Regions from separate parts of the Arthrobacter rhombi genome, predicted to be linked through region 4. Evidence: riboswitches for the same ligand, from Rfam matches in the RefSeq annotation. Region 4 holds a riboswitch; each other region holds the start of a gene.

Region 1 (7,851 bases), on a different contig from region 4:
CCGGGTACGACATCGTCACCACCATCGCCCAGGAGCCGGAGGTCTTCGGCGCCCACGGGGAATTCCTCGCCTCCGCCCGCCTGGACAACCTCTCCTCGGTCCACGCGTCGCTGGCGGCGCTCATCGCCCACGCCCAACGCGACTCCCAGGGCGGGACCAGGAACGACGACGGGGCACGCCATATCGCGGTCATGGCCGCCTTCGACCACGAAGAGGTCGGGTCCGCGTCCCGCTCCGGAGCCTGCGGGCCGTTCCTGCAGGACGTGCTCGAACGCATCGTGGACGCCGCCGGCGGTGGCGTCCAGGAGCGGGCCCGCGCCTTTGCGGCATCGGTTTGCGTCTCGGCAGACGCCGGCCATGCGGTGCACCCGAACTACCCCGAACGCCACGACCCCGCCAACCGCCCCGTCCTCGGCGGCGGCCCGCTGCTGAAGATCAACGCCAACCAGCGCTACACCACCGACGCCGTCGGTGCCGGGCTCTGGGCACGGCTGTGTGTCGCGGCGGACGTCCCCTACCAGGAGTTCGTCTCCAACAACGTCATGCCCTGCGGCTCCACCATCGGGCCCCTGACGGCGACGCGCCTGGGGATCCGCACCGTGGACGTGGGGATCGCCCTGCTCTCGATGCATTCCGCCCGGGAGATGTGTGCCGTGGAGGACCCGCTGCGCCTGGCCCGGGTTGCCGAGGCCTTCTTCGCCGTCTGAGGTCCGGCCGCCGCGCCCGCGGCGGCCTGCACAGGGGATGGCCGCGTGACATCCACCCGCCCGTAACCGTCGATTCACCTGGACGTGGTGTGCTCTCGGGCATGAGTTCGCAGCAGGTCACACCCCGTAAGTTCCTCCCCGAAGTCCAGGCCCTGCGCGCCCTGGCCGTCCTGGTCGTCGTCGCGTACCACCTGGAACCACGGGTGCTCCCCGGCGGCTTCGTGGGGGTCGACGTGTTCTTCGTGATCTCGGGTTTCCTGATCACCGGCCACCTGGTGCGCGAAGCCCGACGGGAAGGACGCATCAGCCTGCCCGGATTCTGGGCCGGACGGGTGCGGCGCATCCTGCCGGCAGCACTGGTGGCCATCGCCGCCGTCGTCGTCGCCACGTTGGCCTTCGCCCCGGTCACGCAGTGGGGGACCATCGGCCAACAGGCGCTGGCCTCGGTGTTCTCGGTGCAGAACTGGGTGTTGGCGGCCGACTCGGTGGACTACCTCGCGGCGGAAAATCCGCCCACCGCGCTGCAGCACTTCTGGTCCCTGGGCGTCGAGGAACAGTTCTACCTGCTGTGGCCGCTGCTGGTGGTCGCGGCACTGCTGCTGGGCCGTGGCGCGATCCGCGGGGGCCGCAGGTTGTCGGGCACCCGGAACCTGCGCCCTACCCTGTTGACGTTCTTCGGGGTCGTCACCGGCGCCTCCCTGGCCTACAGCATCTGGTTGACCGCCGCCGGGGACCCCGCAGCGTACTTCGTGACCCCCACCCGCATGTGGGAGCTGGGAATCGGCGGGCTGCTGGCCGTCGTCATGGCCGGGCGGGCGGACGGTGCGCCCCAACGGGTGCCCCGCGCCCTCGCCTCGCCCGGGATGCGCTCGCTGCTGGTCCTGGCCGGGTTGGCGGCCATCGGCTACGCCGTGATCAGGTACGACGGCGGGACCCCCTTCCCGGGCTACTCCGCAGCACTTCCTGTCCTGGGCACCGCCGCTGTCATCCTGGCCGGGCGGACGTCCGGCCCGCTGAGCATGAACTGGCTCAGCGACCACCCCGCGATCCAGTGGGTGGGCAACGCCTCCTATTCGCTGTATTTGTGGCACTGGCCGATCCTCACGTTCTTCATCCTGATCGGAGACAAGGAGCCCCGCCCGCTGGAAAGCCTCGGGCTGCTGGGGCTCAGCCTGGTCGCGGCCTGGCTGAGCTACCGGTTCATCGAAACCCCGGCCAGGACGTGGCGGCCGTTGGCGACCAGCAATGTCCGCGCACTGGCAGTCGGTGCGGCCGCCGTCGTGTTGGCGGCGGTCCTCGCCCTGGTTCCCACCGTGGGCCAGCAGCAGGTGGTCGCGGCGGAGAACGGACAGATCCAACAACTCAAGAACTCTCCTCCCGAGGGTTTCGGTGCGGCTTCCATTGCCACCGGGGCGGCGTTTGCGACGACGAACCACCAGATCGTTCCCACACCCTCCTCGGCCCACACGGATTACGCCGATCTGGGCAGCTGCGTGTCCAGTGGGGCCTCACACCTGTCCCACACCTGTGAATTCGGCGCGACGAAACAAGATGCGAAATTCACCATCGCCCTGGTCGGGGACTCGCATGCGACCCAGTGGTGGCAGGCACTGGAGCCGATGGCCAAGAAGCACAACTGGAGGATCGTCACCCACCTGAAGAACTCCTGCCCCTTCACCGGGGCGGTCCGCACGGCCCAGAAGAAGGGCTTCATCGATTGCGTTGACGCGAACAAGGACCGGCTCGACGACCTGGTCACCAGCAAGGACATCGACGCGGTGTTCATCGCCGCGTGGACCGGCGCCCCCTTCAAGGGCGGATCCGAAGCGGCGACCCAAGGGGCCGTGGACTATTGGAGCAAGGTGCAGGACTCGGGCAAGCAGGTCGTCCTGGTCCGGGATTCACCGAACCCGAGCCAGGATCCGCTGGCGCGCGACTGCGTGGCCAAACACGCAGATGAGCTACGCCAGTGCGGCAAGGACAGGGAAGAAGCGCTGTCCAACGACGACTGGATCGCCGCAGCCCAGGCCAAGGATCCGCGCTTGGACCTCCTGGACTTCACCGACCAGTTCTGCACGAAGAAGCTCTGCCCCGCAGTGGTGGGCAACGTCCTGGTCTACCGCGACCAGAACCACATCTCGGACACCTACATGGCCACCATCGCCCCCACCTTCGAGGAACGGATGTCCCGGGCGCTGCGCGGGAACGGCCTGGCCGAACAGGCGGGACTGGACCACTAACCGGCCTGACACCGGGGAGCCAGTCCACAGCTGCCCGCTGCCCCTCCTCTGGCTGCACGTTGCCGGTTAGGGTTGGTGAACTGGCATCGGGTAGGATGGCTCAGGCTGTTTGTGTCGTTTCTGATCCCTGAAGCGACCGCAGCCAACGCACAGACCCTCCTGTTACGGAAAGACCGTGACCGTTTAGCCCAAAGGAGGTGGGTTCACATGCGTGCATACGAACTGATGGTACTGATCGACCCCGAGGTCGACGAACGTACCGTGGAACCGACTCTCGGCAAGTTCCTTGATGTCGTCCGCAACGACGGTGGCACCGTCGACAACGTTGATATCTGGGGCCGCCGCCGGTTGGCCTACGAAATCAAGAAGAAGGCAGAAGCCATCTACGCGGTGGTTACCTTCACCGCTACCCCGGCCACTTCCGCGGAACTTGACCGCCAGCTGTCGCTCAATGAGACGATCCTGCGCACCAAGATCACCCGTCCGGAAGACCAGAAGGTCGCAGCAGAGTAGTCTGCCGCGATCATTCGTAGAAACCGACTCTAGGAGGCACCATGGCAGGCGAAACCGTCATCACGGTCATCGGAAATCTCACCGCTGATCCGGAACTGCGTTTCACCCCGTCGGGCTCGGCGGTGGCGAACTTCACCATCGCCTCGACCCCTCGGACCTTCGACCGCCAGACCAACGAGTGGAAGGACGGCGAAACGCTGTTCCTCCGTGCGTCGGTGTGGCGTGAGGCTGCCGAGAATGTCGCCGAAACGCTGACCAAGGGCATGCGAGTCATCGCCCAGGGTCGGCTGAAGTCGCGTTCCTTCGAAACCAAGGAAGGCGAGAAGCGCACCGTCATGGAGCTGGAGGCCGACGAAATCGGTCCCTCGCTGCGTTACGCCTCCGCCAAGGTCACCCGCACCCAACGCAACAACTCGGGTGGCGGTGGATTCGGCGGCGGCAATGCCGGAGGCAACTTCGGCGGCGGCGGCGGCAACCAGGGTGGCAACGGTGGATTCGGCGGAGGCAACTCCGGCGGAAACAGCGGCGGCTCCTGGAATGCTCCGGCCGAGGACCCCTGGTCCTCTTCCTCCTCCTCCAATAGCGGGGGATGGGGCAACTCCGGCGGCTCCGACGAACCGCCTTTCTAAAGCACCACCACTTATTCACCATCCCGCAGAAGAATTCTGCGGGCTCCACTAGATAAAGGAGCTCCACGATGGCTAAGGCTGAACTCCGTAAGCCCAAACCAAAGTCCAACCCCTTGAAGGCCGCTGACATCACCGTCATCGACTACAAGGACGTCGCATTGCTGCGCAAGTTCATCTCCGACCGCGGAAAGATCCGTGCCCGTCGCGTGACAGGCGTCTCCGTCCAGGAGCAGCGCAAGATCGCCCAGGCCATCAAGAACGCGCGCGAAGTTGCCCTGCTGCCTTACTCCGGCGCTGGCCGCGGCTAAGGAAGGGATAATCACATGGCAAAGCTCATTCTGACCCACGAAGTTACCGGTCTCGGCACCGCCGGCGAAGTAGTCGAGGTGAAGGACGGTTACGCACGTAACTACCTTCTGCCCCGCGGCTTCGCGCTGACCTGGACCAAGGGTGGCGAAAAGCAGGTCGAGTCCATCAAGGCCGCCCGCACCGCCCGCGCCGTCGCATCCCACGAGGATGCCCAGGCACTGGCCACCAAGCTGGGTTCCCAGCCGGTCAAGATCACCGTCAAGGCGGGCCAGGGCGGACGCCTGTTCGGCACCGTCAAGACCGTTGACATCGCCAACGCAGTCGAGGCCGCAGGCCTTGGCTCGATCGACAAGCGCACGGTGGAAATCCCCGAGCACATCAAGTCGACGGGCAACTACCAGGCGACTGTCCGTCTGCACGAGGACGTCTCCGCGACCATCGACCTGCAGGTCGTTGCCGCGAAGAAGTAGCCACCACGTGTCACCGGTGGCCGCCTAGAGGGCTCGAACCGGAGATCGTGCACCGAGGGACCCCGCGCTGAAAAGCGCGGGGTCCCTCGGTGCGTTAACACGGGAACCGGGGCGGCATGTGCGGACAGGATCGACGACACCTTGCGAAATGTTTCGTCGACCTTTGACGGGCGTGGACCCGCGCGCATAGCGTAGTTAGTGAATCAAGAGCGTCAACATATAAGCCCTGGCTCGTTGGCCGGCAACCCTCTCACGGTAGTGGGGTGCTCCAGGTGATGATTCGGCCGTCTGGGTCCCCGGGCGGCAAGTACCGCACATCCAACGGGGCTCCGGCCCGGGTGATGTGCCCTACGCCGGAGGTAGCACAGATGACACTGTCCACCGATCTTCAGCCCGACGCCCTACGCCAGGCCTTTGCCCAGCACCCCTCGGGTATTGCGGCGCTTTGCGCCATCATCGACGGCGAGCCCCAGGGCATCGTCGCCTCATCGTTCACCGTGGGGGTCTCCATGGACCCGCCGCTGGTGATGTTCGCGGTGCAGAACACCTCGCGCACGTGGCCCCTCGTCCGGGCGGCGGGCCGGATCGGCGTCTCGGTGCTGGGCGAGGCCCACGACGGGGTCTGCCGACAGATTGCCTCGAAGACCGGGGACCGGTTCGCCGGACTGCGCCTCGATTCAACAGACGACGGTGCGCTGTTCCTCCACGAAGCTGCCCTGTGGCTCGATTGCAGCGTCGAACAGGAGATCCCCGCCGGAGACCACCAGGTGGTTCTGTTGCGCGTCCATGGGCACGCCACCCACGACGGAGTGCACGCGCCGTTGGTCTTCCACGGATCGGCCTTCCGTACCTTGAAGGCCGAAGCCTTCGCCTAAAGAGTCCCGGAGCTACTTGCCCCGCAGTGAGTCCACGTACTGCTTGGCTTCGACCAGTCCGATTCCGGTGTCCTGCCTGACCTTTTTGATGGCTGCGATGGGGTTGCCACTGCGCACCAACTGCAGGACCCGTTCATAATCCGGGTTCCCCGGGGCAGCGGTGGCGCCTGCCGGCTCAGGATGCCCGACGCCCGTGCTCTGCCCGGTCCGACCCGGGGAGGTGCTTGCGGCCTTGGCGGCACGCGCGGTGGTCGCGGCCCTGATCTTCTCTGCCTTCTGTGTATCCAGCTGCTGTTGGCGGGCAGCGGTGGCGTTCAGGCGGGCGATATAGCGGTCCGCTTCATTGACCTGACCGCCCGGACGTGTCGTGAAGACCCAGGAGAGAGCGCCAAACACCGCGAGGACCGCGACCACTGTGATGACGAGGACGAGTAGTGTCCCACCGTTGACGTCCAACATGTCCACTCCTGGGGTACTTGCCACCGCGGCACGGTGGACTGGTCTCCATCATGCCACCGCTGGGGCCGGGGTGCGGGTTCAGGGTTGGTGGAGCTCGGTGGTCGCATGGTGGTAACCCGATGCCATGAGCTGGCGGAGCACGTCCGCGTCGACGTCGGCGAGCCGCGTGACGTACAGGCATGAGGCGCCCACCCGGTGGTTGCCGAGCCGGGGCAGCAGATCTACGGCCTCGGGGCCGGCGGTCAGCCCGTAGAGGGAGATCGCTGCCTTGCGGGGGGAAAAGCCGATGGCTGCTGCGTCGCCTTCGCGTCCGGTCGGGTAGCGGTAGTGGTAGCTCCCAAAACCGACAATGCTCGGCCCCCACATCACCGGGGGTTCGCCGCTGGCCTCCTGCATCATCTCCAGGACCCGCAGCCCATCGGTGCGCCGTATGGTGTGCCCGATGGCACCGATGAATTCGAGTGGATCCAGGTCCGTTGGCCGGGTCTTCGCCTCTGACATGGCGACAGTATCGCAGCACCATGAAACGGCTGCAATGCGGGGACACTCCCTGCCGTGGACCCCGGAAGTCAAGTCACCCACAGGGAGCGGCGTGTCTGTGGATAAGAAGCCGCAGCTTGTGGATAACGATGCCCTACACGCTTGTCGGCTGCTTGGCAACCTCAAAGCAGGGCCTGAATGTTGGGTGCAGAAGTTTTTTCACCAGTTTCTATCGACAACCATAATGCCTAGTCAGACTGCGATTGACCAAGATTTTTGAAAGTAATCCACAGGTTCATCCCCAGTCTGTGCACACAACACGCCGCGTCGCCCACAGGTTCTCCACATGCCCTGTGGATAACTCTCTTTGGTTCTGTGGGTATTGGGCATAAGGTGACAGGGTCCCCGGCTCCATCCGGGCCGATCACCCAGTGGGCGCCCGCCCCTCACCGCCCCGTCCGTGAGCCGTTTCCACTGCGATACTGGAGGGACGTCGCGATGCACGCAGCACAGGCATCGCGCTGAGAGGGAAGGAACCACACGTGACGCTCACGCACACCGATTCAGGGTCATCGAATTCATCGGACATGGCCAGGACGCCGCCCCAGGACCTGGTCGCGGAACAGAGTGTGCTCGGCGGCATGATGCTCTCGAAAGACGCCATCGCGGACTGTGTCGAGGTCCTTCGGGGCGTCGACTTCTACCGCCCGGCCCACGAGGCGATCTTCGAGGCGATCATCGACCTCTATGGCCGGGGGGAGCCAGCCGATGCCGTGACGGTCTCGGACCTGCTCACCAAGCGCACCGAGATCTCCCGCGTTGGCGGGCCGGCCTACCTGCACACCCTCATCCAGTCCGTGCCGACGGCCGCCAATGCCGGTTTCTACGCGGAAATCGTCCGCGAGCGTGCGGTCTTGCGCCGACTGGTCGAGGCCGGCACGAAGATCGTCCAGATGGGTTACAGCCAGGACGGCGAAGTGGATGCCATCGTCAACGACGCGCAGGCCCAGATCTATGCGGTGGCCGAACGCCGCACCGCTGAGGACTATGTCCCCCTGCGGGACATCATCGAGGGCACCGTCGATGAGATCGAGTCGGCGGGACAACGTGGCGAGGGAATGATCGGCGTCCCCACCGGTCTCTACGAACTGGACGAACTCACCCAGGGC
Region 2 (7,851 bases), on a different contig from region 4:
TGCGCCCAGCACGGCCACGACCCCCAGCAGGACCAGGGCGGCGACGACCACTGCCACTCCGGCCCAGAGCGTGGGCACGTCCACACCGGCCAGGCCGCCGCCCTCCGACACGGCTCCGCCCGGGATGTTCCGGGCGGCGTTGATCAGCGCCGGTCCGGCCATCAATGCCAACAGGGCCAGTTGGAGTGCCAGCAGTGCGCTGGTTCCCGCCGAGAGGGCGAAGCCCACGCAGGTACGCACCGCGTCGTCGAAGGCCACCAGGCCGGCAGCCCTCAACCGCGGGCGCCGGGCGTTGCGGTGCAGTGCCCAACCCAGCAGCAGCGCCGAAACCAGCAGGACCACGATGACGGGAATCCCGTAGTACCACCCGGGGAAGGGGCCCGCTGTCCCGCTGGCCAGTCCGAGTTGGCCCGGCACCGGAGGCGCCTTGATGGCATAGCCATATTCGCGCGACCTGCCCGATTCGTCCTGGGTGGCCAGCAGTCCCGCGACGATGACCGAGGCCAGGGTCGCGGCCACCAGCAGGGCCGGGAGCATGTACCCCCAAGATGGCCCGAAGCCGCCGGCGCGGCGCGTGGTGATATCCGCATGGGTGGTCGTGGACGCGGTGGGCGCCGGCTCGTCCGGCAGGGGCCACAGGCCATACGTTCCGGTCAGGGCCAGCAGGGCCAGTGACGGCGCGAGGACAACGGGCAGTCCCGCGGCGGCAGGCCATACGGCTTGCACGCCCAGCGACAGCACCACCACCGCTGCCACCGCGACGACGGCGGCACCGCCGCGACGACGCAGGGCGCCGAGCAGGGCAGTGGCTTCCACCGCCGCCGGCGATCCGGGCTCCGGCAGGAGCCGACCGGGAAGGACGGCGCGGCGTCGAACCAGGCGTGCCGCGCGCAGCGCCACGACCGCCGCCACCACGATGACCACCAGCAACACCAGCACACCGCTCATGATCCACGTCCTCAGGTCGGCAGCCTTGAGGCCGCTTGTATCAATGCACCAATACAAGCACCGTCGCATTCTTGTGTCAATGGAATGGCACAAGAAGTTCGTGCCTCGCCGTCAACCGGCCGGGTCAGGCCCCCAGCACGTGGTGGCGCAGGAACTCGGAGACGTGCTTCATCTCCGGCTCCGAGACGCTGTGGGTCATGCCGGCGTAGAGCATCTTGGTCAGATCCGTATGCCCGGTGGCCCAATCAAGGGTGAACTCGATCTTGTCCTCGGTGATGACAGTGTCGGCCTGGCCGCGGCCCCAGAACAATGGCCGTTTGGCCGCACGGGTGGCCTCGTCGTCGAAGAACTCGTGGCCCTCCGCGGGGATGGCGAATCCCGACAAGCCGACGACGGCGGCAATCTCCTCGGGGCGATGACGCAGGACCGAGGTGGCCACCGCCATGCCCATCGAGAACCCCAGGACGGTGACGGAGGAGTGCTGGTCCTTCACGGAATCGATCCAGGCCCACACGTTGGAGACCGCTTCCACCACGCGCTCGGTGGAGTAATCGGGTTCGTGCATCAGTGGGAACCAGGTGTACCCCGGCCCCATGGCAAAGGGGGCCCTGACCGAGGCCAACGTGAATTCCCCGGGCAGCATCGGGGCCAGGCCGATCAGGTCCTTTTCGTGGGAGAGGTAGCCGTGGAAGAGCACGAGCAGCGGGGTACCGGCACGCTCGGCTTCCGGGCGTGACCAGACAACAACGGGCTGGGGCAAGGTGTCAGTCATGCGGCCATTGAATCACGGAGACCCCCACGGGTGGTGAACTTCGTTGCCCAGTGAAACAATGTACCCGTGAGTAGCGAAGAACCAGCAGCAATCGACCAGCAGGACTCCCCCACCGGCACCGCCGAACGCCATCCGTGGCGCCGCATGGTGTCACTCGGCGATTCCTTCACCGAAGGCATCGGCGACCCGGACCCCCGGAGCCCCGGAGGCAACCGCGGCTGGGCAGACCGTGTTGCCGAGCAACTCAGCCACGGCGTCGACGACTTCGCCTACGCCAACCTGGCGATCCGCGGACGGCTGGTCCGCCAGATCCAGGCCGAGCAACTGGACCCGGCCATCGCCCTGAAGCCTGACCTGATCACCGTCTGCGCCGGCGGCAACGACGTGTTGCGACCGGGCGGTGACCCCGACGCGTTGGCCGTGGTCATGGACGACTTCGTCGGGCGTCTGGCCGCCACCGGAGCCACGGTGCTCCTGTTCAACGGCCCGGACATCGGCGAAACCCCGGTACTGGGATCCATGCGTGGCCGGGTGGCCATCTACAACGAGAACCTGCGCATCGTAGCTGCACGCCACGACGCCATCGTCGCCGACATGTGGGCACTGCGTGAGTTGCACCAGCCGCGCATGTGGGCACCGGACCGGCTGCACTTCTCCCCGTTGGGCCACCACACGATCGCGATGATGGTCCTGGACACCCTCAACGTGGAGCATGGGCTCAAACCCCTGGAGGCGCTCCCGGCCACCACGAAGCCGTGGCGCACTGCCCGCCGGGAGGACCTGGTCTGGGCCCGGACCCACCTGGCCCCCTGGGTCCTGCGCCGTCTGCGTCACCAGTCCAGCGGTGACGGCATCACGCCGAAGCGTCCCGAGGCCACGCCGTTCACCCCGATGTCGGGGAGCCACAGCATCGGCGCCGGCGACCCGCAGGACGCCTCGGAGTAGTCGGCCCTCCCCGGCTCAGGCGAAGAGCCCCGCCCGGAGCACCTGGTTCAGCTGCTCGACGTCGGTGAGGAACCCGTCGTGTCCGATCGGGGAGTTGATGTAGTGCACTGGCGGCTTCCCGGCCAGTGCGGCCGCCAGACGTTCTGACTGCCCGGGGACGTAGAGCCGGTCGCTGTCGACGGCGGCGATGAAGAATTCCACGGACCCGGCGCGGGCGAGGGCTGCCTCGAGCCCGCCGCGTCCGCGTCCGACGTCGTGCCCCACCAGCGCCTCGGTGAGCACGATGTAGGAGTTGGCGTCGAAGCGCCCGACCAGTTTTCCGGCCTGGTGGTCCAGGTAGCTTTCGACCTGGTAGCGCCCGCGCGCCGAGTCGGAGCTGCCGAACGGGTCCTCTTCGCCCTGGCCCTCATGCCCGAAGCGGATCTCCAGCTCGGGCTCGGACCGGTAGGTGATGTGGGCCAGCCGGCGGGCGATGCCCAGCCCGTCGACGGGCCCGGTCCCGTCGGTGTAGTAGTCGCCACCCCGGAACGCGGGATCCAGGCGGATGGACTGGGTCTGGATCTGGCCGAACGCCACCTGTTCCGCGGAGGCGACGGCGGTGGCGGCGATGACCGCGCAGCGGGCCACCCGGTCGGGGTACTCGATGGCCCATTCCAGCGCGCGCGCTCCGCCGAGGGAACCGCCCACCACAGAGTGCCAGCGCTGGATGCCGAGGTAGTCGGCCAGTCGTGCCTCGGTGCGCACCGAATCCCTCACGGTTGTGAACGGGAAGCGCGATCCCCACGGCTGCCCGTCCGGGTCGGGGCTGGCCGGGCCGGTTGACCCGTAGCAGCCGCCGACCATGTTCGGCGCGACCACGAAGAACCGGTCGGTGTCGATGGTCTTGCCGGGCCCGACGAACCCGTCCCACCACCCGTCCTCCCGGCCGTGGCCGCGGGAGACATGGGTGTCCCCGGTCAGCGCGTGCAGCAGCAGGACCGCGTTGGAGGCGTCGGCGTTCAGCGTCCCCCAGGTCTCGTAGCCGATCATCACTTCGGGCAGCCAGCCGCCCGTCTCGAACCGGTAGCCACCGATCGGGACGCACTTCAGGATGCCGTCGCGGATGACCGGCGTACTGCCGGTGCGCAGCTGTCCCCTCACGTTGTCGACGCCCTGGGTCACCGGGCGGCCTGGGATTCCCCGCCGGCGGGCACTGCGGTGGCGGTGGCGGCGTCGAACCCGAGCTCCAGGTCAGCGATGATGTCGTCTATGTGCTCGATGCCCACGGAGAGGCGGACCAGTCCCGGGCTCACCCCTGCGGCGACCTGCTCGGCCTCGCTGAGTTGGGAGTGGGTGGTGGAGGCCGGGTGGATGACCAGCGAGCGGACATCGCCGATGTTCGCGACGTTGGAGTGCAGTTCTAAACCGTCGACGAAGGCACGCCCGGCGGCCTCGCCACCGGCGATCTCGAAGGCCAGGACCGCACCAGTGCCGCGGGGCCCGTACGTGCGGCCGCGGTCATGCCAGCGGCTGGAGGCCAGCCCGGCGAAGGCCACGGATTCGACCTGGGCGTGGGCCTCGAGCCATTCGGCGACCTTCTGCGCGTTTTCCACGTGGCGTTCCATCCGCAGGCTCAGGGTTTCCAGGCCCTGCGCGATGAGGAATGCGTTGAAGGGGGCGACGGCGGAGCCCAGGTCGCGCAGCAACTGCACGCGCGCCTTGAGGATGTACGCCAGGTTGGCGCCCAGTGCTCCGTTGACGCCGAGGTCGCGGGCGAAGACCAGTCCGTTGTAGGACTCGTCGGGGGTGTTGAAGCCGGGGAACTTGTCGGGATCCTGCGCGAAGTCGAACGTGCCCGAGTCCACGATGACCCCGGCGACGGCGGTGCCGTGGCCACCGAGGTACTTGGTGGCCGAGTGCACCACGATGTCGGCGCCCCATTCGAACGGGCGGATCAGGTACGGGGTGGCCAGGGTGTTGTCCACGATCAGCGGAACGCCGGCGGCGTGGGCCACCTCGCTGACACCCTCGATGTCCAGCACGTCCTGGCGCGGGTTGGAGACCACCTCGCCGAAGAAGGCCTTCGTGTTCGGTTGCACGGCGGCACGCCACTCGTCGATGTTGTCCGGGTCGGCCACGAATGTGACCTCGATGCCCAGCCGGCGCAGCGTGTGCTTGAGCAGGTTCTGCGTTCCGCCGTAGAGGCTCGGGCTGGCCACGATGTGGTCACCCGTTCCGGCGACGTTGAGGATCGAGAAGGTGGTGGCCGCCTGCCCGGAGGCCAGCAGCAGTGCGCCGACGCCGCCCTCGAGGTCGGCGATGCGGTTCTCCACCGCTTCCTGCGTGGGGTTGCCGATGCGCGTGTAGATCGGCTCCAGTTCCTGCAGGGCGAACCGTGCGGCCGCACTCTCGGCACTCGGGAAGACGAACGACGTCGTCTGGTAGATCGGCAGTGCCCGGGCCCCGGTGGCCGGATCGGGGGTCTGGCCTGCGTGGACCTGGCGGGTTTCAAAAGACCATGATGCGGACATGTGTTGTCCCCTTCTACTGCTCAGGGGTCCCTGTTCCGCGCCACCCCGTGGGGTGCCGGGAGGTGACCCGCGCTTGCCCGTTCTCCAGCTGGAGGCGGACCTGGTCTTCACCCGGGGCACCCCACCGCGAGTGGAGGGTTGCCGGCCAGCAAACCGGGGTTTTGCGCTGGCACTCATGACCTGCATCCAGTGTTCTAGATCCCCCGCGGTCCCGCAACCCATGGGCACCCAATATGACGGCGTGCGCAACAATCGCCGGCAGCGCGGGACGGTGGACGCAGGCCGAATGACTTAGGTGACCCTAAGTCGAGACACACCTCACAAAGTGCCATCATGAACGCATGATGAGGTTGGATCACGTTTCATACGCATGCGGACCAGACGGGCTGGCCGCCACGGCCTCCCGTGTAGCCAAGACCCTGGGGATCGAGTCGGTCAAGGGCGGCATCCATCCCCGATTCGGGACCAGGAACGTCATTTTCCCGTTGCAGAACACGCAGTACCTGGAGGTCGTGGAGGTCCTGGACCACCCGGCCTCGGACAAGGCCCCGTTCGGGCAGGCGGTGCGCGCCCGCTCCGAGATGGGCGGCGGCTGGATGGGCTGGTGTGTCTGCGTCGACGACCTGGCACCGTTCGAGGAACGCCTGGGCCGCTCCTCCGTTCCGGGTAACCGCAAGTTCCCCGACGGCCAGGAACTGACCTGGCAGCAGATCGGCATCAAGGGCCTGATCGCCGACCCGCAGGTGCCCTACATGCTGCGGTGGGACGACGGCACCGAGCACCTGCACCCGTCCAAGGCGCTGGAGCCCACCAGCCGCATCTCCGGCATCACCATCGCCGGTTCGGTCGAGCGGGTGCGCGAGTGGCTGGGCACCCCGGCCGCGTCGCCGCTGGAGGATGTCGACGTCGAATGGGAGGCGCCCAACGGCACCCCGGGCATCATGTCCGTGACCTTCGAGACCCCGCAGGGAACCATCACCCTCTGATCCGTTTCCGGAACTGCATTTCATGAACGACGGCGGCCCGCGGGCCGCCGTCGTTGTCATTCCCCGGGTTCCGCCTGGTGCGGGCGGACCACGGCGCCGAACGGGCCCGTGGCCGCGAAGGCGTGGTCGGCGAACCGTTCACCGATGAGCCGGTGGGTGGCCGTATCGGGGTGCAGGTTGTCGGGCAATGGGGCGTCGGCGGCATCGGCTTCCCCGTAGAGTTCCAGCCCGTCGAGGAAGTGCAAGTTGGCGTCGTCAGCGCGGCGCTCCATCAGCGAGCGCATTTCCCGGCGGATCACCTGCAACGTCAACCGCCCCAGCGCCTCGTCCCCGGTGGTGCCGGTGGCGATGAACTTCACCTGCTCCGTGCCCATGCTGGCCGGGTCGAATCCCCCGGGACCCGGGGTGTCCTCATGGATCCCGCAGAAGATCGGGGATACCAGCACGATCGGCGTCGTGGGATGCCCGTCGCGGATGGTGTCCAGGAACCCGTGGATCGCCGGGACCAGGGCGCGCACCCGCATCCCGTCCAGGTTCACGATGTTGATGCCCAGCTTGATGCTGATGACGTCCGCCGGCGCATCGCGGATGACCCGCGCGATGAAGGGATCGACGAAGCAGCTGCCCCCGAGCCCGAGGTTGCGCAGCTCGACGTTCCCCCGCCGGGCGGCCAGCGCCGGCCAAATCGCGCTCGGGGAGGCGGCATTGGACCCCTGACTGATGGAGCTGCCGTGGTGGACCCACAGCGGCTTCGTCTGTTCCAAGGGCTCGAGCGGGGCATCGGAGGCCAGGCTGACCAGTTCCAGGGATTCGTTGTGCGGCAGGAAGAACTCCACGGCCTTGGACGTCGCGGCCAGTCCCTCGACGACGGTGGTGTGGGAGGGGCCGGGGACCTGCCGCATGGAGCCGGTCGTGAGATCGATTTCGGTGGCGTCGCCTCCCGTGAGTTCATCGCCCAGCTGCAGCTCGCCATCCACGCAGACGTCGATGCGTCCCCGCGGCCGGTGGGTGCCGAGGTAGAGGACCGGCGAGGGATGCGATACGAGTTCGATCCGTGTCGCGGTGGTCCGCACGGCGATCCTGACTCCGGAGGGCTGGGCTTCCATGGCCAGCAGCTGGGGATCCGGGAACTGCTGGCGGACCCAGCCGGGCAGCCGGTGGAGTCGTACGCCGTGGGATCCGTCCTCCAGTTCCGCGGCGCCGCGGATGATGTCCTGCGTCAGGGGTGTGGTGATCATGCTGGCGTTTCTCCTTCGAGGGCGGTGGCCCAGGTCTGTAGTGCGCGGTCAAGGGCGGACAGGGTGCGCCGCCAGGACGAATCGGTGGGATCACTGCGGTGCTCGAAGGAGCCGGCCTTCTCCAACGCCAGGTAGCCGTTGAGCGTGGCGCCGACGAATCGGGTGGCGTGCACCAGCTCGTTCGCGGGCAGGTCATAGCCGCGCAGGACGGCCCAGACGTACTCGACGATCCGCAGCGCCGCCGCCGATCCGGCCACCTCGGGACCGGCGGGCCGCTGCATGGCCGACCAGCGTCCCGGATGTTCCCGTGCGTAGTCGCGGTGCGCCTGCCCGAGGGCCGCCAACGCGTCCGGCCCCGACCGCCCCGCGATGCCACCGGCGATGAGGTCAGCCAATTCGCCCAGCGCCAGTTCGTGGACGCCGTCGAGCAGCGCGGCGAGGTCCTTGAGGTG
Region 3 (7,851 bases), on a different contig from region 4:
GTTGTTCATCGTCGCCACGCTCCAGCATGATCCGCAGGATGCCACCGGCGTCGACGGGGCGCTGCAGGCGGTCCGTGACCAGCCGGCGGGCCCTGCGGCGTTGACCGCCATGGCCGTGGGGCTCATGGCGTACGGGATCTTCCTGTTCCTGCGTGCCCGCTACGACCAGATGGAATAGGTCCGGCTACTCGAGGATGACGTTGCGGCGTTCGATCGCCGGGCAGGCATCCATCACCACGTCGAGTCCGGCGGCCTTGGCCCGGGCCGCGGCCTCCTCGTCGATCACGCCGACCTGCAGCCAGACGGCCTTCGCGCCGATGTCGATGGCCTGGTCCACGATGGCCCCGACCTTGGTGGAGTTCACGAAGCAGTCCACGACGTCGATGGTTCCCGGGATCTGGTCCAGCCGGGTGTAGCCGCGTTCGCCGTGCACGGTGTCGCCCTTGAGCGAGACCGGGACGATGTCCATGCCGAGCTCGTCGCGGATGATGCGCGCGACGCCGACGGCGGCACGCATCGGGTTGTTGGACAACCCGACGATGGCCCAGCGGGCCGGGGTGGTGAGCAGACGGCGGATCGTGTCCCGGTCGTTGATGTGGTGCAGGCTCAACGCCGGGCCGTCGGCTCCGGCCCCGCCGAGGACGGGTTCGTTCAAGACCGGCTCCGCCAGGACGGGGTCCCCGACGTTCAGGACCGGTTCGGTGGTCCCCTTCGCCGGGTCGCCGGTGCGCAGCTGGGGGTCGGTGGTTCCCAGGGGCGGGCCCTCGACCTCGGGGACCACCGGTTCGGGGATATCCCCCGGACGGGTGGATTCACCGAATAGGCCGGCGGGCAGGCCGCTGTCCCCCACCCCGGGGTCTTCCCCCGGTACTGCCGGGATCTCGACGTCGGCGATGTCCGGTTCCGGGATGTCGACGTCGGGGATCTGGGCATCCGGGACACCGGCCAGTGCGGCCTCGGACGGGTTGTTCTGCGCAGCTGGTTCCGTCATGGCCACCACACTACAAGCCGCGGCCCGGCAGGTCAGCCCGGCGCGTCAGCCCACCGGGGCCGGCGCCGCCTGCGTGGCCGTGGCGGCGTGTTGGGTGAACGCCCCGCGGTACCCGGCCGCCGGGTGGGTCCCCTCGAGGGTGGCCGCACGGCCGAAGACCTTTTCGCGCAATGTGCCCGGCGCGTACTCGCTCTGGGCCAGCCCCCGGGCCCGCAACTCCGGCAGGGCTCCTTCGATGAAGTCGGTGTAGGAACCGGGAAGGATCTGGTTGATGATGTTCACCCCGTTGATGCCGGCGTCCTGCCAGCGCTCCAGCTCGTCGGCGATCTGTTCGGGGGTGCCGGAGATCTGCTGGGCCTTCGCCCGGTAGCGGGCCAGGTCGCCGATGGTTGGCTTCCCCCCGGGGACGGAGGCGATGGCCGCTTCGAGGACTCCGCGGGCGCCCTCCGTTTCGACGTCGCCCAACAAGGTGTCGTGGTCCAGCCCACCCAGGTCCACGCCGATGCCGCCCCCGATGTGGGCGATGATCGCATCCAGGTCCAGGTACTCGTCGTACTCGGCCTCCTTGCGACGGACCTCTTCCTCGGTGCTGCCCACGACGAACGACAATCCGGCGAAGATCTTCACATCCCCCGGCGCCCGTCCGGCCTGTGCTTCGAGACCACGGATCGCTGCCGTCTGCCGGCGCACGTAATCGGTATGCGGGGCGAAGAGGAACGTGGCCTCGGCGTGGGCTGCGGCGAACGCCTTACCGCGCGGTGAGCTGCCGGCCTGGAAGAGGAACGGGGTGCGTTGCGGGCTGGGTGAGGTCAGGTGCGGGCCCTCGATGGAATACCGCTTGCCCTCGTGGTGGATCTTGTTGATCAGCGCCGGGTCGGCAAAGCGGCCCGCCTGCTTGTCGGCCAGCAGGGCACCGTCCTCCCAGGACCCCTCCCAGAGCTTGTAGACGGCCGCGACGTATTCGTCGGCCCAGTCGTAGCGGTCCTCATGCGCGGCGAGCCCCTTCGCCCCGAAGTTCCGATGCGCGTTCTCCAGCACGCTGGTCACGATGTTCCAGGCGACGCGGCCGCCGGAGAGGTGGTCCAGGGTCGAGAATTGGCGGGCCATCTGGAACGGCTCCGATTGCACGACGGAACTGGTCAGGGCCAGCCCGATCTCCGACGTGGTGGCAGCCAGCGCGGACGCCAGGACCAGCGGATCGTTGGAGGGGATCTGCAGGCCCTTGTCGACCAGGGACGCCCAGCCGCCCTCGTGGTTTCCATACAGTCCCACGACGTCGGCGAAGAACATGGCATCGAATTTGGCGTCTTCGAGTTGGCGGGCCAGGTCCACCCACATCCGCACATCGTTGAAGCGGTGCTGTTGCGCCTCGGGGTGGCGCCATTGACCGCCCAGGATATGGCTGGGGGTGTTCATCAAAAAGGCGCTCAGCAGCAGGCGGGGGCGTTCGGTGGTGCTCATGCGGAGGTGCTCCCCTGGTCGGTGGTGGTGGCTTCGCCGATGCTGTTCAGCCCGGTGGGGATGGTGCCGTTGACGTGGAAGTCCCCGACCGCGCGGGCCTTGAAGACCGCGGGGTTGTGGGTGGCGACCGTGCGGGCATTGCGCCAGTGCCGGTCCAGCGACTTGCCGCGGCTGGTGGCCGAGGCGCCGGTGACATCGAAGAGGGCCGTGGTGGCCTCCAGGACGAGGGGCGGAATGGCCACGTGGGCCTTTTCCACGCCGAGTTCGGCGCGCAGGAAGGCTGCTTCGGCATCGAGCCCGAGGTCGGGGTCGACGGCGGCATCCAGATCGCGGGCCGCCGCTGCAACGATGGCCTCGGCGGCGTAGACCCGGGCGGCCAGGGTGCCGACATGCTCCTGGATCTGCGCATCGTCGCGGAACAGCCCGCCGGATCCGGTGTTGAAGGTCCGGGTCCGGGTGGCCACCAGGGCCGAGGCGTCCCGGAGGGCTGCCCGCCCGATGCCGGCTAGCACGGCGAGCAGGACGAGTTGGAAGAAGGCTGGTTCCAGGGTGCTGGTGACCTTGCGGTGGATGATGTTGGATTCCTCGACGGACACGTTCTCGAAGAGGGCGGTTCCGGTGCCGGTCAGGGGTTGGCCGAAGCCGTCCCAGTCGTCGTGGATGACCACGCCCGCGGCGTCGGCCCGCACGACGGCGTATTGCCGGCCGTCGATTCCCTCGGTGCTGGCCATCACGACGATCCAGTCGGCGAAGATGCTGCCCGTCGTGTAGTACTTGGCGCCGTTGAGGACCCATCCGTCGTCGTGCTGTGAAAGCCGTGTCGCGGTGGTCCCCAGCGCGTTGCCGCCGCGTTCGGTGGCCGCGTTGCCGAAGATCTCCCCGGCGAGGACGCGGGGGAACCAGAGGTCGCGGAAGGTGCGCGGCTGCAAGGCGATGGTCTCGACGAAGGAGAAATGCGAACGCAGCAGGTGCGAGACGTTCGAGTCGGCTTCGGCCAGCTCGATGAGCAGACGGAAGAGGTGTTCGTGGGTGACGGGGTCACCGCCGTGTTCGGCCGGAACGCGCAACGCGGTGAAGCCGGCTTCCTTGAGCCAGCCGATCTGCTCGAAGGGCAGCACGTGGTCCTGTTCGCGGGTGACGGCCCCCTCGGCGATGCGGGCGAAGACGGGGCGGAAGCGCGCCGCGAGGGCGGCGTAGCGTGCCTCGGATCCATCCGGGACGGTGATGGCGGCGCTGGTGGTCGCCGTGGTGGTTTCACTCATGAGGGGTCCTAACTGATGGTGGCGGGCTCGGGCTGGGAGGAGGCATCGGCGTCGTGCCGTGCATCCAGGTCACGCGCCCCGGTTTCCGGGGCGAGCAGCGTGGTGACCAGGGTGATGGCCCCGACGCCGACGAAGTAGGCGATGACCCAGAAGGGGCTGCCACCGCCGGCGGCGAGCAGGGCGGTGGCGACCAGCGGGGCCAGGCCTCCGCCGAGGACCGAACCGATCTGGTAGCCCAGCGAGACTCCACTGAAGCGCACCCGGGTGTCGAACAGTTCGGCGAAGAACGCGGCCTGCGGCCCGTACATGGCGTCGTGTCCGATGTTCATGCCCAGCACGACGGTGAACACGATGAGCACGAAGTTGCCGGTGTCCAGCAGCGGGAAGGCAACCAGGGCCACCAGGATGCTGAAGATCCCGCCGAAGAGGTACGTGCGGCGGCGGCCGATCCGGTCGGAGACCCAGCCCCAGAAGGGGACGGAGACCAGGCCGAGCGCCGAGGCGATGAGGATGGCCTGCAACCCGGTTTCGCGGCTGGTGCCACCCTGGGTCAGGTAGGTGAGGATGAAGACGGTGTAGACGTAGTAGAACGCGTTCTGGGCCAGTCGCAGCCCGGTGGTCAGGGCGACCTGGCGGGGGTGGGTGCGCAGCGATTCCAGCACGGGGCGGCGGGCGACGGCGTCGGTGTCCACGACGCGCTTGAACGAGGCGCTGTCCTCGATCTTCAGGCGCACGATCAACCCGACGACCACCAGCAGGATGCTGGCCAGGAACGGCAACCGCCAGCCCCAGGCCAGGTAGGCGTCCTCGGGCATGGCCGATTCGAGGGCGAGCAGGACGCCGGTGGCCAGCAGCATGCCGGCGCTCGGGCCGATCTGGGTGGCGCTGCTGGTGAATCCGCGCTTGCCCGGTGCCGCGTGTTCGACGGTCATCAGGGCGGCTCCCGCCCATTCGGCGCCATAGCCGACGCCCTGCAGCACGCGCAGGGCCAGCAACAGGGCCGGGGCGATCCAGCCGGCGGTGTCGTGGGTGGGCAACAGGCCGATGGCGGTGGTGGCCAGGCCGGTGAGCAGCAGGGAGGCGACCAGGACCGATTTGCGGCCGATCCGGTCCCCGAAGTGGCCGCCGAGCACGCCTCCGATGGGGCGGGCAATGAAGCCGACGGCGTAGGTGGCGAACGCGGCCATGGTGCCGACCAACGGGTCGGCGGGGGCGAAGAACAGCGGGCCGAACACGGTGGCCGCGGCCAGCCCGTAGAGGACGAAGTCGTAACCCTCGATGGTGGTGCCGACCAGGCTGGCGATGGCGACGCGGGATCGCATCCGCGGTGGCGGTGGTGTGTCGGTGGTGGTGCTCGTGGTCATGTCTGGTCCTCCTCGGGTCATGCCGGGGAAGAGCCCGCCGTCGTCCCGGCCGCCGGGTCAGGGCGGCCGGGACGAGGGAAGGCCTCTCCATCGGTCCTGGCGGGAGCACCGGCCCTCAAGGGGGTGGTTGCTGCGGCGTCAACGAGCCAGGTCTCTCAGCCGCTCTGGATGGTGGTGGTGGTGGTGGTGGTGCGGTTTCCTAGCTGGTGGCCAGGTCCGCGGTGGCCAGGCGGTAGCCGGCCGCGCGGTGGGTGTCCTTCACCCGGTCGCCGGCGCCGAAGAGCTTCTGGCGCAGGGTGCCGGGCGTGTATTCGGTGGGGTAGGCGCCAAGTTTCTGCAGCTCGGGGATGACATGTTCCACGACGTCCTCGAACGTGCCCGGGGTGATGGCGTAGGCCAGGTTGAACCCGTCGACGTCGGTGTCCTCGACCCATTCGACGAGCTTGGCCGCGACTTCCGCGCCGCTGCCCACGGTCACCGGACCGAACCCGCCGACGCCGATCCATTCGGCGAGCTGGCGGATGGTCCACGGCTTGCCGTCGTCGCCGGAGGCCTTCTTGAAGGTCTCGACCGAGGACTGGATGGCGTTGGATTGCACATCCTCGCCGATGACGTCATCGAGGTCGTACTGGGACATGTCGATGCCGGTCCAGCCGGAGAGCAGGGCCAGGGCGCCGTCCAGGTCGGTGTAGGAGGCGTAGTCCGCGTACTTGGCCTGGGCCTCCTCGGTGGTGGCACCGGTGATGATGGTCTGCATGGTGTAGATCTTCACGTCATGGGCATCGCGTCCGGCGGCCACGGCATTGGCGCGGATCTTCTGCACCGATTCGACCAGCAGCTCCTTGGTGGGGCTGTTCACGAAGACCGATTCGGCGTTCTCACCGGCGAACTCCAGGCCGCGCTTGGAGGCACCTGCCTGGTAGATGACCGGCGTGCGCTGCACCGAGGGTTCGGTGATGGCGATGCCCGGGACCTTGAAGTACTTGCCCTCGTGGCCGATCTCGTGGACCTTGGACGGGTCAGTGTAGACGCCGGACTCACGGTCGCGGATGACGGCGTCATCTTCCCAGGAGCCCTCGAGCAGCTTGTAGACGACTTCGAGGTACTCGTCGGCGTGGTCGTAGCGCTCGTCATGTTCCATCTGGTCTTCCTGGCCCATGTTGCGGGCGGCGGAGGGCAGGTAGCCGGTGACGACGTTCCAGCCGATGCGGCCGTTGGTCAGGTGGTCCAGGGTCGCCAGGCGGCGGGCGAACGGGTACGGGTGCTCGTACGCGGTTCCGGCGGTGACGCCGAAGCCCAGGTTCTCGGTGACCGCTGCCATGGCGGAGACCAGCAGGAACGGGTCGTTGACCGGGACCTGCGCGCCGGCGGAGAGCGGCGTGGTGTTGGTGGAGCCGTAGACGTCGTAGGTGCCCAGCACGTCGGCGATGAAGATGCCGTCGAACAGGCCCTTCTCCAGTGTCTTGGCCAGTTCGGTCCAGTAGCCGAGCTCCTTGTAGCGCCAGGCCTGGTCCTGCGGGTGGCGCCAGAGGCCGGGCGACTGGTGGACCACGCAGTTCATGTCGAATGCGTTGAGGCGGACGTGGCGGCGTGCCGGTGTGGTGCTCATTGTTCTCCTTCGGGGGTCCTGAGGTCGCCGACGGCGCTGAGCTTGCGCGGGGCCGTGGCGTTGACCTCGTAGTCGCCGACGATGCGGGACTTGTACATGGCGGGGTTGTGGGTGGCCACGGTGCGCGCGTTGCGCCAGTGGCGGTCGAGGTTGCAGCGGGTGGAGGTCGAGGAGGCACCGAGCCCGTCGAAGAGCGAGGTGGCAGCCTGCAGGACCAGCGGCTGCACGGCGGACTGGGCGCGGTTGGCCGCGAGCTCGCAGACCGCATACTGCTCGGCGGCGCTCAGACCGGGTTGGCCGATGGCCTCCTCGAGCTCGGCGGTGGCGGCCAGCACGATCGCATCCACGGCGAACGTCGTCGCGGAGATCTCCCCGATGACCTGCAGCACCTGGGGTTCACGCCGCGAGGCCACCCCGGTCCCGGTGCTGAACGCCCGGGTGCGCAGTTGGGTGTGGGCCCGCGCATCGGCGAGCACGGCGCGGGCGATTCCGGCCTGGACGGCGAGCAGGACCAGCTGGAAGATGGCCGACTCCGGGTGGATCTCCAGGACCGCCGGATCCAGCAGGGTGTCGACGGGGACCCGCTCAAAGGTCGTCGAGCCGGTGCCGGTGAGCTGCTGGCCGAAGCCGTCCCAGTCGTCGTAGATCCGCACTGCCGAATGCCGGGTGGACACCACGGCGATGTGCCGGCCGGGCACTCCGGGAGCGGTCGCGGTGACCGCGACCCAGTCGGCGAAGATCGTTCCGGTGCAGTAGTACTTCTCCCCCGTGAGCAGCCATCCGGTGCCGGTCGACTCGACGACGGTGTTGAGCTGGCCCAGGTCGTTGCCGCCGCGTTCGGTGTAGGCGTTGCCGACGATCTGGCCCGTGACGAAGCGCGCAAACCAGCGGGCCTTCACCGACTCGTCCTCGAGCAGCAGCACGGATTCAACGAAGCCGATGTGCGAACGCAGCAGCTGGGCGATCTGTGAATCAGCCTCCCCGAGTTCGATCAGCAGGCGGAAGGAGTCCACCAGGGTGGCCCCGAATCCGCCGGCCGCGCGGGGTACCCGCAGGGCACCGAACCGTGCCTGGTTCAGCCAGCCGACTTGTTCGATGGGCAGGATCCGTCCGGCATCGCGATCCGCGGCGCCCTCGGCGATCCGGGCGAATACGGGGCGGAAG
Region 4 (7,851 bases):
TAGTGCCGTGGAAACCGTCGAGACGTCGTTGTCCGGGGAATGCGATGGCATCGTCTCCGCACTGTCCACGCTGCGCACCGACGTCCTGGTCAATGACATGACGGACACCATGACCCGCGGCAACAATGCCATCCAGGGAACCGGCGAATCGGTCAGGGCCTTCCAGAACGCTGATACGGAAATGCGCGACCGGGCCCAGTCCATGAGCGCCTCCGTCCCGGTGTCCGGTCCACCGGTACCCGGCGGTGTCCCGTCCACGATGTTCAACTTCGGTACCGGGAAACGGACGGTGGAGTCGTGAAGTGGGAACCCATTGACGTCAGCGCCACGGCGAACGTCCCGGATGAGGACACCTTGACCACCCGCGCCGCCGCCGTCGAAACCCAGGCGAAGGCGTTCTCCCAGCACTTCACCGATATGCTCACCACCTGGAACGGGCTCGCGGGCATCTACCAGGCCCCCGCCCAACAGCAGGTCCTCACCGCGATGAACACCCCCAAAACCGCAGCCGAGGACATCGTGGACAGCGGCACGTCGATCAAGAACGCGTTGCAGGACTTCGCGACGGCGGTCGGCGACATCCAGACGAAACACACCACGCTAGTCGGCGACATTGCTGATGCCAAAGCCCAGTTCACGTTCATCGAGGACCCGTCGCTCGGCATGTTGATCCGCGATCCACTGGTCCGCCGGGCCAGCGGCCTCGCCACCGAATACACCACTGCCCAGCAGACCTGTGTCTCCGCGTTGCAGAAGATCAACCGGGTCACCACCGATGTCACCTCCCACTATGCCCCCGGAATCCTGGATCTGGTCAGCAACGATGCAGAGCGGTTGCAGCACGATGCCAGCCGCCAGGACTCCACCCCCGAACAAGTCCGCGCCTACTACGCCTACCTGGCCAAGATGTCCCCCGACGAGATCACCAATTTCGCCAAGGAATACCCGGAGGCCATGGCGTATGGGCCCCGCACGTCGATGCCAGCCCGCGAACAAGTCGACTTCTGGACCGGCCTCTCTTCGGCGCAGCAAGCGGCGATCATCACCTCACTGCCGATCATTGCCGGCAACACAGAGGGCGTCAGCTACACCCAGCGGGCGGACTCCAATGAGCGGGTCCTGCACATGATGGTGGCGGGAAAATTCCCCGCCACCGCGGAGCAGACCAAGGCCTACAACTCGATTCTCGAGTCCCTGAAATCGCCATTGACCACGGATGCTGGACGTCACCTGATCAGCTTCGACCCCTCGACCGACAAGCCTCTGGCGGGGGTCGCCATCGGCGATATCGATTTTTCCTCCTCAGTGACGTTCAACGCCTCGGGCATCACCAGCAAAACACAGGGCATGACCGGGGAAGTCGACAACGCCCAGGCGCTCTGGGACGAACAGTCGCTCTACTCCGATGGCCGCCACGTCGTGGTTTCCTGGATCGGCTACGACTCCCCTGGTGGTTTCCCGGAGTCGACCGAGGTGAACTACACGGACAAGGCCCGTGTGGGCGGCAACGAACTCGCCACCCAGCTCGATGGGCTCCATCTGACCATGGCCCAGGACGGCGGGACCGTCCCCCGGGTCAATGTGGGTGCCCACTCCTACGGGACCACCATGTCGGCCTACGCTCTGACACAAACGGAATTCGACGTCGATTCGGTCTACTTCTACGGCTCCGCCGGCTTGGACCCGAACGTGGCTGATACCGCCGATGACCTGCATGTCAAGAGTGCGGACAATGGCCGGCCCGCCGTCTACGCCACGCAAGCCGCCGGCGACCTCGTAGCTCCCGGCGGAATCGTCTCCTCACAATTCGGCGATGTCACCCGTATTTCCCCCACCGATGATGCCTTCGGGGCCCAGGTACTCGATGCGGAGTCCAGCGTCGATGAGAACGGGAACCCACTCAAGGCGACCACGGGCCATGGCGGACACGGAAACTACGACCAGCCGGTCCTGGCACCACCGCTCTCCAAGCCGGCGCTGGCCAAGTATCTCTTCGACTATGCCAAGGGCGAGGCCACGGGCGTCGTCGAGACGGAAACCGGTCATGGCTATCTCGACCGGGACACCACCAGCCTGAATCACTTCGGTCGGGTTGCCAGCGGACAGACGGCTCATCTGGACATCAAGGACCAGGCCATCACCGATACCAAGATCGAAGAATCCAAACGGGACTTCAACGCCTTGGTCAATACCCCGACCGTCATCGTGGACACCTCCCAGCAGGCGGTGAATACCACCATAGATGCTGGCCAACCCGCCGTCGACCTACTCCAAGACGCCGCCGTGGAAACAGCCAACTCAGGTATCGACCACGGCCAGTCCTTCCTCGATAGCGCAGGAAATACCGGCAAATCCGTCGCCAGCGGAACGGCAAACACCGTGCGAGAGCACCTGCCGTTTGGCTGGGGCAACTCGGATGCCGCGAAATCCGTGCAGCAAGGTGCCAGCAATATCCTCGGTGGCGCCTACGACTACGGGCACCAGGCCTTCAACGACAGTGTCGATCAGGTTCAAAACGGTGGGCGTCTCCTGTCCGACCTCGTGACGGGGTCACGTAACGCCACCGTCGACGGGGTCCAGAGCCTCGGCAACAGGGCGATTGATGGCTCACAGCAGGCGGTGGGCAAAGGCGTCGACTGGAGCCAACATCGCGCCGAGGACGAGATCCGCGAATATTCGGACACGCACCGCGACGAACCCACACGATAGGCTCGACAACCGTGATCCCTTTCCGCAAACCGTCCGGTGTCGGCACGGCACTCTGCCTCTCCAGCTTTCTGTTGTTGACCGCTTGCACCTCATCCCCGGGAGAACCGATGGACACCCACCCACCTGCGGCCTCTGCCGCCGAGCACCAGCGCGATGCCCATTCCATTCGCGAGGATTTCTACGCGTCGATCACTGACGTCATCACGGCAGCCGGCGGCAAGTGGAAATACCTCGACGGAAGCGCCTACTCACCGGAGGACCGGGGCTCCTTTGCCCCCAAGGCCTGCGCCAGCGGGCCACAGGACGCCCGTCAGCTGCTGCTCATGGTCACCTCCGGGCCCAGCTCCGACGGACCGGCGGCCATCCAGCGCATGAAATCGGTTCTGGAAGACCGTGGAATGACCGTCACCGGATACATTCCCGGAGACACCCAGCGGGAAGCCTCCGCCATCAACGCCGAAAGCCCCAACGGCGCCTTCGTTTCCTACCGCACCAACGACCTGCGCACCAACATCAGATTCGGCAGCGAGTGTTCTTCGCACCCCACCATGCTCACGGACGTCGACTGAGCCGTCCCACATGTTGCGCCGCATGGCGTCACATGAACGACGCCGGATCCCGCCTTCAAACTGTCGGCGGACCCGGCTAGGCTGAAACCAGCTTCACGAGACATGGCGCCAAGCTCCGACTGGCCATGCACCAACCCCACTGCGGGCGATACACGCGTCGCCCATGGATTGTTCGGCGGGTGGTTCGGATGACGAAGCGGCCCCCGGTAGTCGCCAGGGGCAAGGACGATCCGAAAGGCACGGCCATGCAGGCACTGCTACAGCACCCCTCCGCTACACCACACCCACCTCACGGGTTCCCCCGCTTCAGCGGGGACTGGGTGGACGCCTCCGTCGTCCTGGGCCACGGGACCATCCGCGTGGATACGGCGGACCAGGGGCATATCCTCATTCCCGAGGACTTCGAGACCCTCAGCGGGGCATTGGATGTGTCGGTGGCCGGCCACCCGGCCCGGTCCTGGCCCGGAGCCGGTCGTTCCGCCGTGCAGTTCAACGCAGCGCTGGGCATGCTCCTGGTCCCCGGCGGGTATGACCGTGTGGGGCGGTCGTTCTTTCCCGTCCGGCCCGCTGGCGCGTCCACCCTGTAACCGGCCGCGGGGAAGGACACCAGCCTTATTCGCCCCGCGGCAGCAGCATCACCTTGGTGGCCCGGCGCTCATCCATGGCCCGGTAGGCTTCCGCTGCGTCTTCCAGCGGCATGACCGCGTCGAACACCAGCCCGGGGTCGATGGTTCCGGCCAGCACATCGGCGAGCAGTTCCGGGATGTATTCGCGAGTCGAGGCAGCCCCACCAGCGACCGTGATGTTCTTCGAGAACAACATCCCGATCGGCAGTTCGGCTCCCCCGGCCGGGACGCCAACGAACCCGAGTGCGCCGCCGGCACGGGTGCACTGCAGGGCCTGGTCCATCGATTCGGCGGTTCCCACGCATTCGAGAACTGAGTCGGCCAGCACGCCGCCGAGCAGTTCGGAGACCCGCGCGGCCGCCTTCTGGCCGCGTTCGGCCACGATGTCCGTGGCGCCGAAGGCCCGGGCGATCGCTGCCCGGTCCTCATGCCGGGACATGGCGATGATCCGGGAGGCGCCCAACCGCTGGGCGGCCAGCACCCCGCTCAGGCCCACGGCCCCGTCCCCCACCACCACGACGCTGCGTCCGGGCCCGACCTGGGCGCCCAAGGCAGCGTGGTGCCCGGTCCCCATGACATCGGAGAGGGAGAGCAGGCTCTTCAGCAGCTTTTCGTCCGGGTCGGCCAGTCCGGGTACGACGACGAGGGTGCCGTCGGCGTTGGGAACGCGGACCGCTTCACCCTGGCCGCCTTCGACGTCGAGTCCGTTTTCGTCCTGTCCGCCCCAGACGGCCCGGTGCCGGCAGGCTACCTGGACACCGTTGCGGCAGTCCGGGCACGTGCCACAGCTGTTGGCCCAGGGGGCGATGACGAAGTCCCCCACGGACAGCGTGGTGACCTCTCTGCCGACTGCGCTCACCGTGCCGACGAACTCGTGGCCAATGGGGTGGGGTTCGCTGGTCTCACGCACTCCCCGGTAGGGCCAGAGATCCGAACCGCACACGCAGGCCGCGGCCACCGTGACGACGGCGTCGCCGGGGTGCTGGATTGCCGGCGCGGGGCGGTCCTCGACGCGGATGTCATAGGGTGCGTGGATCATCGTGGCGCGCATGGGGCTGCTCCTGGGAACTGGGCTGGGCGGGTCCGGGATACCGGACTACACCTCCAGCGTAGAACGATATCCGGCAGTTCGTGCACCCCACCCACGACGACGGCGCCCCTCTTCTCGGAGAAGAGGGGCGCCGTCGTCGTTCGCCATGCCGGCAGGTGGCCGGCGAAGCGGTTTAGAGGCTGGAGGCCTCTGCGTGGTCCGGGTAGACCTCGCGCAGCAGGTGCGCGGTCTCCGACGGGGTCTTGCCGACCTTGACGCCGGCGGCCTCGAGGGCTTCCTTCTTGGCCTGTGCCGTGCCGGAGGAGCCGGAGACAATGGCGCCTGCGTGGCCCATCGTCTTGCCCTCGGGTGCGGTGAAGCCCGCGACGTAGCCGACGACCGGCTTGGTGACGTGGGCCTTGATGTACTCGGCAGCACGTTCCTCGGCGTCGCCGCCGATTTCGCCGATCATGACGATCGCCTTGGTGTCCGGGTCCGCCTCGAACGCAGCCAGGGCGTCGATGTGGGTGGTGCCGATGACCGGGTCGCCGCCGATGCCGATGGCCGTGGAGAAGCCCAGGTCGCGCAGCTCGAACATCATCTGGTAGGTCAGCGTGCCGGACTTGGAGACCAGGCCGACACCGCCCTTGCCGGTGATGTTGGCCGGGGTGATGCCGACCAGCGACTCACCGGGGGTGATGATGCCGGGGCAGTTCGGGCCGATGATGCGGGTGACCTGGTTGCCGTTGGCGTCGACCTTGGACTGGGCGAGTGCCCAGAACTCGGCGGCGTCCTGCACGGGCACGCCTTCCGTGATGACCACGACGAGGCCGATGCCGGCCTCGATGGCCTCCACGACGGCGTCCTTGGTGAACTTCGGCGGCACGAAGACGATGGAGACGTCAGCACCGGTTTCGGAGATGGCCTCGGAGACCGCTCCGAAGACGGGCAGGGTCACGTCACCGTGGGTGACGGTGGTGCCGGCCTTGCGGGCGTTGACGCCACCGACAACCTGGGTGCCGGCTGCGAGCATGCGGGCGGTGTGCTTGGAGCCCTCGCCGCCGGTGATGCCCTGGACGATGACCTTGGAGTCCTTGTTGATGAAGATAGACATGTTTTCTTTCCCCTGGTCCTTAGGCGTTCGCCAGTTCGGCGGCCTTGTCGGCGCCTTCATCCATGGTGGTGGACAGCGTCACAAGCGGGTGGTTGGCGTCGGCCAGGATCTTGCGTCCTTCTTCGACGTTGTTGCCGTCGAGGCGGACGACGAGCGGCTTGGTGGCCTTCTCGCCGAGCATTTCCAGGGCCTTCACGATGCCGTTGGCGACGGCGTCGCACGCGGTGATGCCGCCGAAGACGTTCACGAACACCGACTTGACCTGCTCATCGTTGAGGATGACATCCAGGCCAGCGGCCATGACCTCGGCCGAGGCGCCACCTCCGATGTCCAGGAAGTTGGCGGGCTTGACGTTGCCGTGGTTCTCGCCGGCGTAGGCGACGACGTCCAGCGTGGACATGACCAGTCCTGCGCCGTTGCCGATGATGCCGACCTCGCCGTCGAGCTTGACGTAGTTCAGTCCGGCTTCCTTGGCCTTGGCCTCGAGCGGATCGGCTGCGCCCTTGTCCTCGAGCGCCTCGTGCTCGGGGTGGCGGACCTCGGAGGCGTTCTCGTCGAGCGAGACCTTGCCGTCCAGGGCCACGATCTCACCGGCGCCGGTGCGCACCAGCGGGTTGACCTCGACCAGGGTGGCGTCTTCCTTCACGAAGACGTCCCAGAGCTTGATGATCGCTGCTGCCACGTCGGCGCGCAGCTCGGCGGCGAAGCCTGCCTCGGCGACGATCTCGTCGGCCTTGGCCTGGTCGATGCCCACTGCGGGATCGACGGCGACCTTGGCCAGGGCCTCGGGGCGCTCGACAGCGAGTTCCTCGATTTCCATGCCGCCCTCAACGGAGCACATGGCCAGGTAGTTGCGGTTGGAGCGGTCCAGCAACACGGAGAAGTAGAACTCCTCGGCGATGTCGGCGCCCTGGGCAATCATCACCTTGTTGACGGTGTGGCCCTTGATGTCCATCCCGAGGATGTTGGAAGCGTATTCGAACGCCTCGTCGGCGGTCTTGGCGACCTTGACGCCGCCGGCCTTACCGCGGCCTCCGACCTTGACCTGGGCTTTGACCACGACAACTCCGCCGATCTTCTCGGCGGCAGCCTTGGCTTCTTCAGGGGTGTACGCAACGATGCCGGCAAGCACGGGGACACCGTGCTGCTCGAACAAATCGCGCGCCTGGTATTCATACAGGTCCACGGGTGTGTCCTTCTACGTCGAAGTCGTTTCTGACTCGGAGCACGGCACGTGAAGGCCCGGTGGCTCCAAATGGAACTTTAGTCCCTGGGTGGCGGATGCCCTGCCTAGGGTATCGCTTTCGTGACAAAGAGCACAGTTCTACGACAAGTAGACATCCTGGACCGTCATCCCGGGGTTTTCGTGCCCGCAGGCGGCCCGTCGCGGCCGTTCGCGGCCGTCGCGGTGCCGCTGGGGTAGCTTGGCTTCCATGCTGGAGTCCGCCGCCGTGGAGAGTACCCGTAGGACCTATGACGTCGTGGCTGCCGACTATGCCCGGCTGCTGCCCGATGCCTCGGCGGAGGCACCCGCGGACCGGGAGTTGATCCGGGACCTGGCCCGCGCGACGCCGGTGGGCGCACGGATCCTCGACGCCGGTTGCGGTACCGGCCGGATGATCGGGCACCTTGAATCGCCCGGACAGCGGGCGGTGGAGGGCGTGGACCTCTCCCCCGGGATGATCGCCGTGGCCCGCACCAACCTTCCAACGACTCGATTCACGGTGGCGGACCTGGCGGCGCTGCCGTTCCCCGACGGATCCTTCGACGCGGCGCTGGCCTGGTACTCAATCATCCATACCG

What was found. Region 4 has a riboswitch for S-adenosylmethionine ahead of ABD088_RS09765 (hypothetical protein). Riboswitches for the same ligand answer to the same signal wherever they lie in the genome.
Region 1: another riboswitch for S-adenosylmethionine. It lies ahead of ABD088_RS16325 (flavin reductase family protein); the one in region 4 lies ahead of ABD088_RS09765 (hypothetical protein).
Region 2: another riboswitch for S-adenosylmethionine. It lies ahead of ABD088_RS13570 (bifunctional o-acetylhomoserine/o-acetylserine sulfhydrylase); the one in region 4 lies ahead of ABD088_RS09765 (hypothetical protein).
Region 3: another riboswitch for S-adenosylmethionine. It lies ahead of ABD088_RS01875 (MFS transporter); the one in region 4 lies ahead of ABD088_RS09765 (hypothetical protein).

What each region holds. Positions count from the first base shown of each region.
Region 1 covers NZ_BAAAIV010000025.1:126,322-134,172, forward strand. Annotated here, with positions in the region: gene ABD088_RS16295 (M18 family aminopeptidase) at 1-707, shown strand, start outside; gene ABD088_RS16300 (acyltransferase family protein) at 809-2,947, shown strand; gene rpsF (30S ribosomal protein S6) at 3,155-3,460, shown strand; gene ABD088_RS16310 (single-stranded DNA-binding protein) at 3,502-4,089, shown strand; gene rpsR (30S ribosomal protein S18) at 4,158-4,397, shown strand; gene rplI (50S ribosomal protein L9) at 4,413-4,868, shown strand; SAM riboswitch class IV at 5,070-5,184, shown strand; gene ABD088_RS16325 (flavin reductase family protein) at 5,237-5,743, shown strand; gene ABD088_RS16330 (hypothetical protein) at 5,756-6,202, opposite strand; gene ABD088_RS16335 (DUF1801 domain-containing protein) at 6,281-6,703, opposite strand; gene dnaB (replicative DNA helicase) at 7,225-7,851, shown strand, end outside.
Region 2 covers NZ_BAAAIV010000015.1:80,326-88,176, reverse strand. Annotated here, with positions in the region: gene ABD088_RS13590 (hypothetical protein) at 1-948, opposite strand, end outside; gene ABD088_RS13585 (alpha/beta hydrolase) at 1,073-1,720, opposite strand; gene ABD088_RS13580 (SGNH/GDSL hydrolase family protein) at 1,865-2,665, shown strand; gene metX (homoserine O-acetyltransferase MetX) at 2,681-3,769, opposite strand; gene ABD088_RS13570 (bifunctional o-acetylhomoserine/o-acetylserine sulfhydrylase) at 3,823-5,175, opposite strand; SAM riboswitch class IV at 5,240-5,356, opposite strand; gene ABD088_RS13565 (VOC family protein) at 5,517-6,161, shown strand; gene ABD088_RS13560 (SGNH/GDSL hydrolase family protein) at 6,218-7,399, opposite strand; gene ABD088_RS13555 (TetR-like C-terminal domain-containing protein) at 7,396-7,851, opposite strand, start outside.
Region 3 covers NZ_BAAAIV010000003.1:178,897-186,747, forward strand. Annotated here, with positions in the region: gene ABD088_RS01855 (DUF1206 domain-containing protein) at 1-178, shown strand, start outside; gene ABD088_RS01860 (CoA-binding protein) at 185-604, opposite strand; gene ABD088_RS01865 (NtaA/DmoA family FMN-dependent monooxygenase) at 1,037-2,452, opposite strand; gene ABD088_RS01870 (acyl-CoA dehydrogenase family protein) at 2,449-3,714, opposite strand; gene ABD088_RS01875 (MFS transporter) at 3,723-5,078, opposite strand; SAM riboswitch class I at 5,163-5,253, opposite strand; gene ABD088_RS01880 (LLM class flavin-dependent oxidoreductase) at 5,278-6,687, opposite strand; gene ABD088_RS01885 (acyl-CoA dehydrogenase family protein) at 6,684-7,851, opposite strand, start outside.
Region 4 covers NZ_BAAAIV010000011.1:67,904-75,754, reverse strand. Annotated here, with positions in the region: gene ABD088_RS09780 (DUF6507 family protein) at 1-301, shown strand, start outside; gene ABD088_RS09775 (alpha/beta hydrolase) at 298-2,709, shown strand; gene ABD088_RS09770 (hypothetical protein) at 2,817-3,278, shown strand; SAM riboswitch class IV at 3,370-3,510, shown strand; gene ABD088_RS09765 (hypothetical protein) at 3,524-3,865, shown strand; gene ABD088_RS09760 (zinc-binding dehydrogenase) at 3,891-4,955, opposite strand; gene sucD (succinate--CoA ligase subunit alpha) at 5,128-6,048, opposite strand; gene sucC (ADP-forming succinate--CoA ligase subunit beta) at 6,068-7,234, opposite strand; gene ABD088_RS09745 (class I SAM-dependent methyltransferase) at 7,482-7,851, shown strand, end outside.